2 regions of the Streptomyces sp. MMCC 100 genome follow, and region 2 is predicted to be linked to the other one. Evidence: predicted binding sites of a transcription regulator. Region 2 holds the regulator's gene; the other holds the start of a gene.

What was found. The regulator HrcA, encoded in region 2, represses chaperone genes, less so after heat shock. The targets are predictions, from matches to a motif close to TTNGCACTCNGNNNNNCNGAGTGCNAA.
Region 1: groES (co-chaperone GroES) is a predicted target of HrcA. The motif match lies at 2,466-2,492, and genes of this name have one in related genera.

The regions. Positions count from the first base shown of each region.
Region 1 is NZ_JBGORK020000001.1:7,132,845-7,140,143, reverse strand. It holds gene ABS735_RS32865 (class I SAM-dependent methyltransferase) at 1-479, opposite strand, end outside; gene ABS735_RS32860 (polysaccharide deacetylase family protein) at 570-1,538, shown strand; gene ABS735_RS32855 (polysaccharide deacetylase family protein) at 1,535-2,296, shown strand; gene groES (co-chaperone GroES) at 2,639-2,947, shown strand; gene groL (chaperonin GroEL) at 3,068-4,693, shown strand; gene ABS735_RS32840 (hypothetical protein) at 4,995-5,939, opposite strand; gene ABS735_RS32835 (SDR family NAD(P)-dependent oxidoreductase) at 7,015-7,299, opposite strand, start outside.
Region 2 is NZ_JBGORK020000001.1:1,098,831-1,106,129, reverse strand. It holds gene ABS735_RS05070 (S41 family peptidase) at 1-892, opposite strand, end outside; gene ABS735_RS05065 (hypothetical protein) at 966-1,454, opposite strand; gene ABS735_RS05060 (hypothetical protein) at 1,554-1,931, shown strand; gene ABS735_RS05055 (16S rRNA (uracil(1498)-N(3))-methyltransferase) at 1,988-2,737, opposite strand; gene ABS735_RS05050 (nitronate monooxygenase) at 2,734-3,819, opposite strand; gene dnaJ (molecular chaperone DnaJ) at 3,929-5,065, opposite strand; gene hrcA (heat-inducible transcriptional repressor HrcA) at 5,066-6,082, opposite strand; gene ABS735_RS05035 (MBL fold metallo-hydrolase) at 6,240-6,974, shown strand; gene ABS735_RS05030 (DUF3097 domain-containing protein) at 7,009-7,299, shown strand, end outside.

The DNA of each region.
Region 1 (7,299 bases), 6.0 Mb from region 2:
TCCACCTCCGTCACATCCGCCTCGCGCACCTCGATCAGGTCGGCCAGCCCCAGCGCGTCGGCGTTGGCACGGGCCGCCGCGGCCGTGACCGGGTCCCGGTCGACGGCAAGGACCCGGATCCCGGCCCGCGCCAGCGCGATCGCGTCGCCCCCGATCCCGCAGCACAGGTCGGCGACGGAGGTCACGTCCAGCGCCGCGAACCGCCCGGCCCGGTACGCCGCCACGCTCGCGCGCGTCGACTGCTCGACCCCGTTGGGCGTGAAGAACATCCGCCCGGCGTCCTCGGCCCCGAACTTCGCCACCGCCCGCTGCCGCAGCCGCGCCTGCCCGAGCGCGGCCGAGACCAGCTCGGCGGGGTGCGTGCGCCGCAGCCGGGTCGCGACCGCCAACTCCTGTGCGGGGTCGGTGTCGCGCACCTCGTCGAGCAGCGCGCGGCCTTCGGGAGCGAGCAGGGCGAGGAGGGAATCGAGGTCGTTCACCGGGACATTGTGGGCCAGTCGGTGGATGGTGCGCCTCCGGCGCGGTGTCGGGCCGGGTTCGCAGGCCGGCGACTGCGAGGATCCGGCACCATGCGAGAAGTCGTACAAAATGACAAAAGTCGGGCATCGCGTCGCGTATCCCGGGCAGCCGGTCCCGCACCCCGCAGAGCACTTCGCCGGCGCGGAGCGATCGCCACCGCCGTCCTCGTCGTCGCCGCCCTCGCCGGCGGCTGTGCGCAGGGCGACTCCTCCGAAGTACGGGGTGCCGCCGGCCAGCAGGCCCCGAAGGCGCCCCCGGCCCGCGCGGTCGACGGCGCGGCCAAGGCGCGCGAGGCCAGGGCCGCCCTGGCCGCCGCCGCCAAGCGCTGGGACCTCAAGAAGGTGCCGCTGACGGCTCCCGCGCCCCCGGAGGAGAAGCCGCAGATCAAGGCCCGCGAGGGCTTCGAGGTCGACGGCCAGGAGGAGGACAGCCTCCCGCCGGTCTTCACCACGGTCCCCACCAAGGAGAAGATCGTCTTCCTCACCATCGACGACGGCGCCGAGAAGGACCCGGCGTTCCTGAAGATGATGAGCGAGCTGAAGATCCCGTACACCGTCTTCCTCACCGACGAGGAGATCAAGGACGACTACGGCTACTTCAAGAAGATGCAGGCCCGGGGCATCACCCTCAACAACCACACCCTGAGCCACCCCTACCTCCCCGCGCTCTCCTACGAGGAGCAGCAGCGCGAGATCTGCGGCATGCAGGACGTGATGGAGAAGCACTACGGCAAGCGCCCCGTCCTCTTCCGCCCGCCCTACGGCAACTACAACCGCGACACCCTGCGCGCCGCCAAGTCCTGCGGCATCAAGTACGCCCCGATCTGGAGCGAGGAGGTGTACGTCGACCACTGGGAGTACCGCGAGTGGGACCAGGACCTGCACCCCGGCGACATCGTCCTCACCCACTTCCGGGGCACGAACGACTGGGACGGCACCATGACCGACATGGTCCGCCGCTTCCTGAACCGGATCACCGCCGACGGGTACGCGGTGGCCCGCCTGGAGGACTACCTGTGAGGCGAGGGCGGTTCCGCCCGGCCGGCGCCGCCCTGGCCGCCCTACTGCTCGCACTGCTCCCGCTCACCGGCTGCGACCGGCTCGCCGCCCCCGCCGAACACGCGGCGGCGGCCGGAGAGCCCGCCCAGGACGGCGACCGGGACAGCGACCGGGCCGGCGACCGGGACCAGGCCCTGCCGCCCGTCGTGGAGCACGTCCGCACCACCGACCGGGTCGTCTTCCTCACCTACGACGACAGCGCCGAGCGCGACCCCGCCTTCGCCGGCCTGATCCGCGAACGACGGCTCCCGGTCACCCTGTTCCTCACCGACACCGTCGCCGGACCGGCCTACGGCGACTTCGCCCGGCTGCGCCCGTTCGGCGCGAGCCTGCAGAACCACACCCTCGACCACCGTTCCCTGCGCGGCCTGCCCTACGCCGGGCAGCGAGCCGAGATCTGCGGCCAGCAGACCAAGCTCAAGTCCCGCTTCGGCGTCCGCGCCCACCTCTTCCGCCCGCCGCACGGCACGTACGACACCACGACCCTGCGCGCCGCCGCCGACTGCGGCATCACGGCCCTCGTCCTGTGGCGCGCCACCCTCGACACCGGGGGCACCCTCACCTACACCCGCGGCGACCACCGCCTCCACCCCGGCGACATCGTGGCCGTGGACCCGGACCACCCGACCGCCGAGAACCTGACCGCCCGCACGGAACGTTTGCTGAAGACGATCGAGGAGCAGGGGCTGAGGGTGGGCAACCTGGAGGACTACCTCTGACCTCTCGATGCCGGTCGGCGTCATCCAGCCCGTCCGGCGTTCGAGGACGAGGCCGTCCAGGCCGAAAGCGGGGGTCTGGGGGCGGCAGCCCCCAGCGACGCCCACACCCACGCAGGGTGCCTTCACGAACCGGCGTTCACCCGAAATCCCCGCCGACGCGCCGCCGGCATTGGCACTCCGCTTGACCGAGTGCTAATCGCGGTCATAGTCTCGGCTCTGGCACTCCCCACCGGAGAGTGCCAACACAGCGACGGGCAGGTCCGGCACCCGCGACGACGGATCGACCTGGTCGCCACCTCAGACAGTTAACCCCGTGAGATCTCCGAAGGGGGAGGTCGGATCGTGACGACCGCCAGCTCCAAGGTTGCCATCAAGCCGCTCGAGGACCGCATCGTGGTCCAGCCGCTCGACGCCGAGCAGACCACGGCTTCGGGCCTGGTCATTCCGGACACCGCCAAGGAGAAGCCCCAGGAGGGCGTCGTCCTGGCCGTGGGCCCGGGCCGCTTCGAGGACGGCAACCGTCTTCCGCTCGACGTCAGCGTCGGCGACGTCGTGCTCTACAGCAAGTACGGCGGCACCGAGGTGAAGTACAACGGCGAGGAGTACCTCGTCCTCTCGGCCCGCGACGTGCTCGCGATCGTCGAGAAGTAGTTCACCCGAAGCACCTTGCTTTCCAGCTGCGCCCCTGGCTCCCGCGACCATAAAAAGCCGGGCGTCGGGGGCGCAGTTGCCGTATAACCCCAAAATTTCCGGAAGAGGGCTCACGCTCCCATGGCGAAGATCCTGAAGTTCGACGAGGACGCCCGTCGCGCCCTCGAGCGCGGCGTCAACAAGCTCGCCGACACCGTGAAGGTGACGATCGGCCCCAAGGGCCGCAACGTCGTCATCGACAAGAAGTTCGGCGCCCCCACCATCACCAACGACGGCGTCACCATCGCCCGCGAGGTCGAGGTCGAGGACCCGTACGAGAACCTCGGCGCCCAGCTGGTGAAGGAGGTGGCGACCAAGACCAACGACATCGCGGGTGACGGCACCACCACCGCCACCGTGCTCGCCCAGGCGCTCGTGCGCGAGGGCCTGAAGAACGTCGCCGCGGGCGCCTCCCCGGCGCTGCTGAAGAAGGGCATCGACGCGGCCGTCGCCGCCGTGTCGGAGGACCTTCTCGCCACCGCGCGCCCGATCGACGAGAAGTCCGACATCGCCGCCGTGGCCGCGCTGTCCGCCCAGGACCAGCAGGTCGGCGAGCTGATCGCCGAGGCGATGGACAAGGTCGGCAAGGACGGTGTCATCACCGTCGAGGAGTCCAACACCTTCGGTCTGGAGCTGGACTTCACCGAGGGCATGGCCTTCGACAAGGGCTACCTGTCGCCGTACTTCGTGACGGACCAGGAGCGCATGGAGGCCGTCCTCGACGACCCGTACATCCTGATCAACCAGGGCAAGATCTCCTCCATCGCGGACCTGCTGCCGCTGCTGGAGAAGGTCATCCAGGCGGGCGCCTCCAAGCCGCTGCTGATCATCGCCGAGGACCTGGAGGGCGAGGCGCTCTCCACCCTCGTCGTCAACAAGATCCGCGGCACGTTCAACGCGGTCGCCGTCAAGGCCCCCGGCTTCGGTGACCGCCGCAAGGCGATGCTGCAGGACATGGCCGTCCTCACCGGCGCCACGGTCATCTCCGAGGAGGTCGGCCTCAAGCTCGACCAGGTCGGCCTCGAGGTGCTCGGCACCGCTCGCCGCATCACCGTCACCAAGGACGACACCACGATCGTCGACGGTGCCGGCAAGCGCGACGAGGTCGAGGGCCGCATCAACCAGATCAAGGCCGAGATCGAGTCCACGGACTCCGACTGGGACCGCGAGAAGCTCCAGGAGCGCCTCGCGAAGCTGGCCGGCGGCGTGTGCGTGATCAAGGTCGGCGCCGCCACCGAGGTGGAGCTGAAGGAGCGCAAGCACCGTCTGGAGGACGCCATCTCCGCGACCCGCGCCGCGGTCGAGGAGGGCATCGTCTCCGGTGGTGGCTCCGCGCTGGTCCACGCCGTCAAGGTGCTCGAGGGCAACCTCGGCAAGACCGGCGACGAGGCCACCGGTGTCGCGGTCGTCCGCCGCGCCGCCGTCGAGCCGCTGCGCTGGATCGCCGAGAACGCCGGCCTGGAGGGCTACGTCATCACCTCCAAGGTCGCCGAGCTCGACAAGGGCCAGGGCTTCAACGCCGCCACCGGCGAGTACGGCGACCTGGTCAAGGCCGGCGTCATCGACCCGGTGAAGGTCACCCGCTCCGCCCTGGAGAACGCCGCCTCCATCGCCTCCCTCCTGCTGACGACCGAGACCCTGGTCGTCGAGAAGAAGGAAGAGGAAGAGCCGGCCGCCGCGGGCCACGGCCACGGCCACGCCCACTGAGCGCTGCGCTGAGCTGAACGGTGCCCGGTCCCCTGCGGGGGGCCGGGCACCGTTTCTTGGTGCCGGGTGGGCGCCTGCCCCGTCGGGCTTCGGCCGGGTGCGACGCCGTCGTGATTGCCTACGCAGTCCCCCGCGCCCCTTGCGGGGCGCTTCCCCCAACGAGCCTCACCGGTGCCACGACGCGCCGAAGCCTGCGGCGGCCACTTGTGGCGGTCGGTCCGCCGGCTGTCGCGGTGGTCGGACCGTTGACCGTCGGGCTGCCCTTTCGGCGACATGAAGACGGCGTGTCACCGAAAAGCCGTCACAGCAGCCCGCTCAGTGGCAGTACGCGCTCGGCGAGCCGCCCCCGCAGCCTTTCTCCCGAGGCGTCGGCCTCCTCCAGCCAGCCTGCGGCGACCAGCAGTCCGGAGTGCTCGCAGACGTCCTCCGGCCGCAGGCCGCAGAACGAGGCGACCGCGTCCAGCGCGAGACCGTCGCCGTCCTCACCGGTGTCTCCGAGGCGCCCGTCGGGATGGCTGTGGGCGGCGGTGTACACGGCGAGGAGCCGCGTGGCGGCCCCCGCCTTCTTCTTCCGCAGCTTCCGGTCGCCCACCACCTTCTGCGCCCACCCCGAGAGCCTCGCCCGGGTGACCTTGCCGAAGTAGAACGGGCGGGGCTGGGTGGGAATGAGCGTGGGCACCGTGACCTGAGTGGGCTCCTCGGGCCGGGACATGAGCGCGTCGTCGGCGGTGACGTCCTCCGGCAGCCGCAGCCAGCCCGCGTCGACCAGCTGCTGGAGCACCCGCTCGGCATCGCCCTGCAGCCAGCCGACGAGGTCCTGCCCGGTGACGTTCCCGGTACCGGCGCGCGCGGCCCGCAGGGTGAGCATCAGCACCGCGAGCCGAGCCTCCGCCTCGGGGAGCGGGGAGTCGGCGCGGACGTGCTCCAGCACATTGCGGGCGTGGACCCCCTGGCCCCGGGTCAGCAACCGCTCGACCACCGGCCCCTCTCCGTCCACCTGGAGGCCGCGCCGGTTGGCGTCCATCTCGCGGGTGGTCAGCGCGGCCGCCGCAGCCCGGTCCGCCTCTTCCCGCAGGGTCTCGTCGCCGGTGACGTCGGCCCACAGGGCGAAGGCACGGGCCTTGCGGTCGTGGAGTTCGGCGAGGACGGCGAGGTCCGGCTCGGGCCGCCGCTGATACGCGCGGAACGCGTCCCCGAGTTCGGTCAGCTCCAGGCGCAGCGCCTCTGGCTGGAGGTCGTCCGGCACGATCCGCTGCGCGACCTTCGCCCATCGCCTCGCCTTCCGGGACCCGGCAGGGACACCGCCGGGCCGGGGACGCGGCGTGGGCCGGGCGTGCGGGACGGAGGCAGCCCGGGCACCGGCCGCACCGGGGCGGGCGGAGGCCGGGACCGCCGACGGCGACCTACTGCCACCGCCGGGAGCGTCGGAGAACAGCACCGTCCCGCCCCCGGTCGCCGCCCCTTGGCCCCTCGTCACCCTGTCCGTACGCCCCCTGTCGGTGCCGTCGACGAACAGTTCGCCCCGGTCACCATTGCCCGCGTTCACGCGATGCCGCCCTCTCCCTCGCCGAACCTGCGACCTCCCGCCCGCTGCGGGCGCAGCCACCCGACGCTATGTCGCACCGGCACCCCGCCGAGCAAAGGATCGGGATAGACCACACGTTCGGGTGACGACCCGTTCCGGGCGCCGGCCGTCGACCGTCACGCTCGGTGAAGCCCGCGCTGGTGTACTTCGGCGGCGATGGGCCGGCGATGGGCGGCGTAGAGCGCGGCGACGGCCTGCCGTCGAGCGGTGCTGTTCGAACCAGGCGGTCTCGGCGCCGCTGCGAGCCGCCGCGGAACGCCACGTGTCGGCGACCCCCTCTGCTCAGGCGTTTGCCTATTCGGGTAGCGGGCGGCCAGGTGCAGAGGGCGACCTCCACGTCCTCGTCGGCGGCCGGCCTCAGAGCCCCGTCCAGGTGGGCGAACTCGTCGTCGTCGAGGACGCACCACTCGACGACAGGCAGGAATCCTGGTCCGCACCTGAGACAGCCGGCCCGGAGTACTCAGGCGAGTACTCGAACACCAGGGGCGCTGCTTCTGTCCGGATCCTCTCCTTGTCCTCGCTCGAGAACGTGAAGAAGTAGGCCCCTGGCCCCCGGCCATCGTTGTACTTGATGAACAACTGACGGCCGTGGTTCACGACGCGATCGCCACCAGTGCGGCACCGTGCATGAAGTCTTCGTGATCAATCATTGCGCCACCCCCCGGTCGATATTAGGCGGCGCAAGGACACCGAGCCGTCGATTCAGTCAGGAGAGGCCCGCACCGAGTCTCTGCGCTTACTGCGGCCCGTACTTCCGCCCCGTCCGCGACGTGATCCCGCCCAGCAGTCCCCGCGGCACCAGCTTCGCCGCGCCCATCAGGGTCTTGTAGCGCGGGTCGGGGATCGACAGGGACTTCCCGCGGGACAGGTCGGCGAGGGCCGCCGCGACGACGTTGTCCGCGTCGAGCCACATCCAGTTCGGGATGTTGTCCGTGCCCATGCCGGCGCGCTCGTGGAACTCCGTGCGGATGAAGCCGGGGGCCAGGGCCATGAGGCGTACGCCGCTGCCGGCCAGGTCCTT
Region 2 (7,299 bases):
TGTGGTCGGGGGACGCGGAGCCGAACCAGCGGGCGGCGTTGACCGGGTACGGCTGGAGGTCGACGCGGGCGCCGCCGAGCCGGATGTCCAGGCGGCGCGGCTCGGCGCCGTCGAGGTCGTCCAGCGTCCACAGTTCACCGGCGGAGGAGTAGACGACGCGGGTGCCGTCGGTGGCGGCGTGCCGGGCGTAGAAGCCGTCGACCGGTGTGTGGCGGCGCAGGTCGGAGCCGTCGGCGAGGGAGGAGTAGAGGGCGCCGGTGCCCTCGTGGTCGGAGAGGAAGGCGATCCGGTCGCCGACCCAGAAGGGGTACTCGATGTTGCCGTCGAGATCGGCGTGCAGGCGCACGAACTCGCCGTCGTCCTCGCGGTCGATCCACAGCTTGCCGGCCGTGCCGCCCCGGTAGCGCTTCCACCAGGCGGCCTCGCGGCCCATCGGCGCGGACAGCAGCACGGTGTGCGGGCCGTGGGCGACGTCGCCGACGGGCCCGTACGGCAGGGTGGTGGCCGGTCCGCCGTCGAGCGGGACGGCGCGGGCCCAGCTGCGGCGCAGGCTGGCCTCGCCGTAGGTGCTCAGGGCGAGGACGCGGCCCTCGGCGGTCCAGCCGCGGACCTGGGTCCTGATGCTGCCCCAGTGGGTGAGGCGCTTGGCGGGTCCGCCGTCGACGGGCGCGACGTGCACCTCGGGGGCGCCGTCGCGGGTGGAGGTCCAGGCGACCGTGGTGCCGTCGGGCGAGATCCGCGGGTGGTTCACCGGTACGTTGTCGGCGCTGACCCGCCAGGCGCGGCCGCCGTCGAGCGGGGCGAGCCACACGTCGTCCTCGGCGGTGAAGGCGACCAACTCGCCGTGCGGGTGCGGAAAGCGGAGGTAGGCAGGCGCTGCGGGCTGAGTCACCCCCTCACCCTATGCAGGGGTGCGGCCCGCCGACAGAGGTTTGGATCACTTACCGGCCGAGGAGCCCGTCCGGCTACTTGCCCTCCACCGGGCGGCAGTGCGGGTCGTCCGGGCACCAGATGGTCCGGGTGACGGTCACGGTGGGCCCCGGCCCGTTCCGGGAGGGCCCGTTGGCGGGCGGAGCGCTGGTGGCGTCGCAGTTGCCCAGCCCCTTCACCCGGAACCACTCCTTGCCGTCCACCTTCGCGGTCAGGTTCCCGCGCACGCAGGCGCCGTTGACGACCCGGGTGACCTTGCCGTCGACGGTGATGTCCTTGCCGTCGTCGGTCCTGCCCTCGCAGTGCACGGAGGCGACCGCGTTCTCGCTCGCCGGGGCGGTGGTGCCCTTGTCGCCGTAGGAGGCGGTGCAGGTGAGCCAGCGCACCTCCGCCTTCTGCCGCTGCAGTTCGCGGGTCACGGTCTGGTCGGTCGTGTAGGCGACCGTCGCGGAGCCGAGCCCGCCCGGCTCGCACGCGACGACCCCGCCGACGGCGACGGCCGCGCCGACGACCACCGGAGCCATGCGCCGGATCCGCCTCATTGCCCACATGAAGGGCAGCGTCCCACCGCCCGGGGGCCGGGGGTAGGGCGCATACGGCCACTCCTCACTACCGTGGGCGCCATGGGCAACGACCGCAGGCAGCGCAGGCTCGTCATGGACGAACGCACCACCTGGCTGTGGAGTCACCGGCAGAAGCGGGGGCGCGACGGCGTCTGGCGGGACGCGCTGACGCTCTACCGGGACGGGCTCCGGGTCCGGTTCGTCTTCCTCGCGGGCGCGCCCGACTCCGGCCGGTACACCTCGGAGGGCGACTACTGGTGCGAGGGCTGTGTGGCGGACGGTCGCGGCAACCTGCTCAACCTGCGCGAACCCGGTGTCGTACGGGCGCTGGTCGAGGAGGCCGGGCGGCGGGCGCTGCTGCCCGGACCCGGGGGCCGGCCGGTGGAGCTGGACGGCTGGGAGCTGTTCCCCGCCGTGGCCGCCGCCACCGACGGCTGACCGGGGCCGTCACAGGACCGGACCCGGCACCGTCTAGAAGCCGGCTTTCGGCGCCGTCAGGACCAGCGGCCGGTGCGTGCCAGGAGTACGGCGGTCGCGGCGGTGCCCGCGGTGGAGGTGCGCAGGACACTGCGGCCCAGGCGGAAGGGGCTCGCACCGGCCTCGGCGAAGAGCGCCAACTCCTCCGGGGACACGCCCCCTTCGGGGCCCACGACCAGCACGATGGCGCCGGTGGCGGGGAGTTCGGCGGCGGACAGGGGCGCGTCGCCGCTCTCGTGGAGTACGGCGGCGAAGTCGGCCTCGGCCAGAAGTGAGGCAACCTGCTTGCTCGTCGCCGCGTCCGCGACGTCGGGGAAGCGGACCCGGCGGGACTGCTTGCCGGCCTCCCGGGCCGTCGCCCGCCACTTGCCGAGTGCCTTCAGGCCGCGCTCGCCCTTCCACTGCGTGATGCACCGGGACGCCGCCCAGGGCACGATCGCGTCGACGCCGACCTCGGTCATCGTCTCGACGGCCAGCTCGCCGCGGTCGCCCTTGGGCAGGGCCTGCACGACGGTGATACTCGGCTGCTCGGCCGGCTCCTCGCGCACCCCGTCCGGGACGGTGACGACCAGGCGGTCCTTGCCCTCGGCGGCCTTCACCACGCCCTCGGCCCAACGGCCGCTCCCGTCGGTGAGGACGACGTCCTCGCCCGCCCGCAGCCGCTTCACGGAGACGGCGTGCCGCCCCTCGGGGCCGTCGAGGACGTACTCGCCCGCGGGCAGGTCCTGGGGCCGCAGGGAGTCGACCACGAACACCGGTGCCGTCATCGTGCGCCGCCTCCCGTCGCGTAGCCCGACAACGCTGTCCCGGCGGCGGCGAGTTCGGCCGCCAGCACCTCCACGAGCTGTCCGGCGGGCAGCTCCCGGGCCATCCGGTGGCCCTGTCCCGCCCACAGCGCCAGGCCCTGCGCGTCGCCCGCCTTCGCCGCCGCCTTGCGCACCGGCGAGGTGAGGTGGTGCACCTCGGGGTAGGCGGCGGGGGCGTAGGGGCCGTGCTCGCGCAGGAAGCGGTTGACCAGGGCGCGGGCGGGGCGGCCGGAGAAGGCGCGGGTGAGTTCGGTGCGGACGAACAGCGGGTTGGTAAGCGCCTGCTTGTGCAAATCGTGCGCGCCGGACTCGGGGGTGGCGAGGAAGGCGGTGCCGAGCTGGGCCGCGCTCGCGCCGGCCGCGAGGACCGCGGCGATCTGGCCGCCGCGCATGATGCCGCCGGCGGCGACGATCGGCAGGCCGACCGTCTCCCGGACCTGGGCGACCAGCGACAGCAGCCCGGTGCCCGCGCCGCCGGTCTCCGGGTTGTCCCGGTGGGTGCCCTGGTGCCCGCCGGCCTCGGCGCCCTGCGCGATCACCGCGTCGGCGCCGGACTGCTCGACGGCCCGGGCCTCGTCCGCGGTGGTCGCGCTGACCAGGGCGAAGGTGCCCACGCGGTGCAGGGAGTCGACGACCTCACGGCTGGGCACGCCGAAGTGGAAGGACACCACCGGTACGGGGTTGTCCAGCAGTACGGCGAGCTTGGTGTCGTAGCCGTCGTCCCGGCCGCAGTCGGGGTCGCCCAGCTCCGTCTCGTACCAGGCGGCCTCGCCGGCCAGCTGGTGGGCGTAGACGTCGACGGCGGCGGGGTCGGCCGTCTCCGGCTGCGGGAGGAAGAGGTTGACGCCGAAGGGGCGGCTCGTCAGTCCCCGCAGATGCTTGATCTCCTGGTACATCCCGTCCGCGGTCTTGTACCCGGCGGCCAGGAAGCCCAGCCCGCCCGCCTCGCACACCGCGGCCGCGAGCTGCGGCACGGAGACGCCGCCCGCCATGGGCGCCTGCACGATCGGGTAGGGGAAGAGATCGGTCAGTGCGGAGGACATGACGGCATGTTGTCACGTCCTCCGCACAAGTCCGAATCCGGGCTTCCGTTGGCATACGCCAGGAGCATCCGCATCCCCGGAGGTGCTTTCAGCGCCCGTCGAAGGCCCGTCAGCGCCCGTTGAAGGCGTCCTTCAACCGGGAGAACAGCCCCTGCTGCCCCGGCTGGAACTGCCCCGTCGGGCGTTCCTCGCCGCGGAGCTTGGCCAGCTCGCGCAGGAGGCGTTCCTGCTCGGGGTCGAGCTTGCCCGGGGTGGTGACCTCGACGTGGACGATGAGGTCGCCGCGGCCGCCACCGCGCAGGTGGGTGACGCCCCGGCCGTGCTTCGGGATCGACTGGCCGGACTGGGTGCCCGGGCGGATGTCGACCTCCTCCATGCCGTCGAGGGTCTCCAGCGGCACCTTCGTGCCGAGGGCCGCCGCCGTCATCGGGATGGTGACCGTGCAGTGCAGGTCGTCTCCGCGACGCTGGAACGTGGAGTGCGGCAGCTCGTGGATCTCGACGTACAGGTCACCGGCGGGGCCGCCGCCGGGGCCGACCTCGCCCTCGCCCGCGAGCTGGATCCGGGTGCCGTTGTCCACACCGGCCGGGATCTTCACGGTGAGGGTGCGCCGGGAGCGGACCCGGCCGTCGCCCGCGCACTCGGGGCACGGGGTCGGGACCACGGTGCCGAAGCCCTGGCACTGCGGACAGGGTCGGGAGGTCATGACCTGGCCCAGGAAGGACCGGGTGACCTGCGAGACCTCACCGCGGCCGCGGCACATGTCACACGTCTGGGCCGACGTGCCGGGCGCCGCGCCCTCGCCGTTGCAGGTGTTGCAGACGACCGCGGTGTCGACCTGGATGTCCTTGGTCGTACCGAAGGCGGCCTCGTCCAGCTCGACCTCGATGCGGATCATCGCGTCCTGGCCGCGGCGGGTGCGCGAGCGCGGCCCGCGCTGCGACGCCGTACCGAAGAACGCGTCCATGATGTCCGAGAAGTTCCCGAAGCCACCCGCGCCGAAGCCGCCGGCCCCGCCGCCGCCCGCCTGCGAGAGCGGGTCGCCGCCGAGGTCGTAGACCTGCTTCTTCTGCGGGTCCGACAGCACCTCGTAGGCGGCGTTGATCTCCTTGAACCGCTCCTGGGTCTTCGGATCGGGGTTGACGTCCGGGTGCAGCTCGCGCGCGAGCCTCCGGAACGCCTTCTTGATCTCGTCCTGAGACGCGTCGCGGCGCACGCCGAGTACGGCGTAGTAGTCCGTGGCCACCTACGACTCCGCCAGGATCTGTCCGACGTACCGTGCCACTGCGCGTACCGCTCCCATCGTTCCCGGGTAGTCCATGCGGGTCGGTCCGACCACGCCGAGCTTGGCAACCGCCTCGCCGCCCGAACCGTAGCCGACCGACACGACGGACGTTGAGTTGAGTCCCTCGTGGGCGTTCTCATGACCGATCCGTACGGTCACGCCCGGATCCTTCGCCTCGCCGAGCAGCTTGAGGAGCACGACCTGCTCCTCCAGCGCCTCCAGCACCGGCCGGATCACCAAGGGGAAGTCGTGCCCGAAGCGGGTCAGATTGGCGGTGCCGCCGATCATCAGCCGCTCCTCGTTCTCCTCGACCAGCGTCTCCAGGAGAGTGGAGAGCACGGTGGAGACCGTACCGCGATCCTCGGCCTCGAACGCCTCCGCCAGATCTTCCACCAGAGACGGCACGTCCGTGAAACGGCGTCCCGCGACCCGGCTGTTGAGCCGCGCCCGCAGATCGGCCAGCGAAGCCTCGCCGAACGGCGCCGGGCAGTCGACCATCCGCTGCTCGACCCGGCCGGTGTCCGTGATCAGCACGAGCATCAGACGCGCGGGCGCGAGCGAGAGCAGCTCCACGTGCCGCACGGTCGAGCGGGTCAGCGACGGGTACTGCACGACGGCGACCTGCCGGGTGAGCTGCGCGAGCAGCCGCACCGTGCGGGCCACCACGTCGTCGAGGTCGACGGCGCCCTCCAGGAAGTTCTGGATGGCACGCCGCTCGGGCGCGGTCATCGGCTTGACGCCCGCCAGCTTGTCGACGAAGAGCCGGTAGCCCTTGTCGGTCGGGATGCGCCCGGCGCTGGTGTGCGGCTGGGCGATGAACCCCTCGTCCTCCAGTGCCGCCATGTCATTGCGCACGGTGGCCGGGGAGACGCCGAGGTTGTGCCGCTCGGTGAGGGCCTTGGAACCGACCGGTTCCTCGGTGCCGACGTAGTCCTGGACGATGGCGCGCAGCACCTGAAGCCTGCGTTCACTGAGCATTCGGCGCGCACCTCCAGCTGTCGTCCGCCCGTTTCGGCCTGTCTGACCTGTCTGTCCTGGCACTCATGGCTCGCGAGTGCCAGACTTCCCCGGGCCAGTGTACGGCCGTCGGGTACGCACCCGGCAAGGCCGTGACGATGCCGTTAGCGTCGTCGCCGTGAAGGTGACTTGGGAAGAGCTGGGCTGGGAGCGGCTGGCGGACGGGGTGGGGCGGTGCCGGCTGCCGGGGTGGGACTGCACGGCGGGGCTGGTGCTCGGCGCGGACACGGCGTTGATGGTGGACGCGGGGTCGAGCCTGGAGGAGGGCACCCGGCTGCACGAGGCGGCGCGGCGGCTCGCCGGCCGCCGTGTGACACATCTCGCGCTGACCCACCCGCATTTCGACCACGTCTTCGGCGCCGCGGCGTTCGCGGGCGCGGAGGTGTACGGCGCTGCGGGTACGGGCGCGCTGTTCGCGCCGGGCGGACAGGGGCGTGAGGCGCTGCGCGCGGACGCGGTGGCGGAGGGGCTGGACGCGCGGGCGGCGCGGGCGGCGGCCGACGCCCTCGTCCCCGTCCCGCGCGAGGTCGGCGGCGAGTGCGTGCTCGGCCTGGGCGCCGGGAGGCGGGTGCTGCTGGCCGACGTGGGACCGGGGCACACCGGACAGGACCTGGCGGTGCTGGTGCCGGGCTCCCCGGCGGTCGTCTTCTGCGGCGACCTGGTCGAGGAGTCGGGCGAACCGCAGGCGGGCCCCGACGCCGTACCGGCGCGCTGGCCCGCGGCCCTGGACCGGCTGCTGGAGCTGGGCGGCGCGGACGCGCTGTACGTACCCGGTCACGGAGCGGTGGTGGACGCGGCGTTCGTCCGTGCCCAACGCGACGCGCTGGCCGCCCGGTTCGGCGTGTCGCGCTGATCACGGGGCGGGCGTTCCTCGTATCGTCGGCAGAATGCGCCAGTACTCCGCCGACCTGACCCCTCCGTGGAAGAAACCGCAGCCCGTTCCCGAGGTACCGGCCGATCCCGGCCTGGTGGTCGAGGAGCCCGGCACCGGGTTCTGCGGCGCGGTGATCGGCTGCGAGGCGGGCACGGTGACCCTGGAGGACCGCTTCGGCAAGCACCGCGTCTTCCCGCTGGAACCGCGCGGCTTCCTGCTCGAGGGGCGCGTGGTGACGCTGGTCCGCCCGTCCTCCTCCGGTCCGGCGCGGCCCTCCCGTACGGCGTCCGGGTCGGTCGCCGTC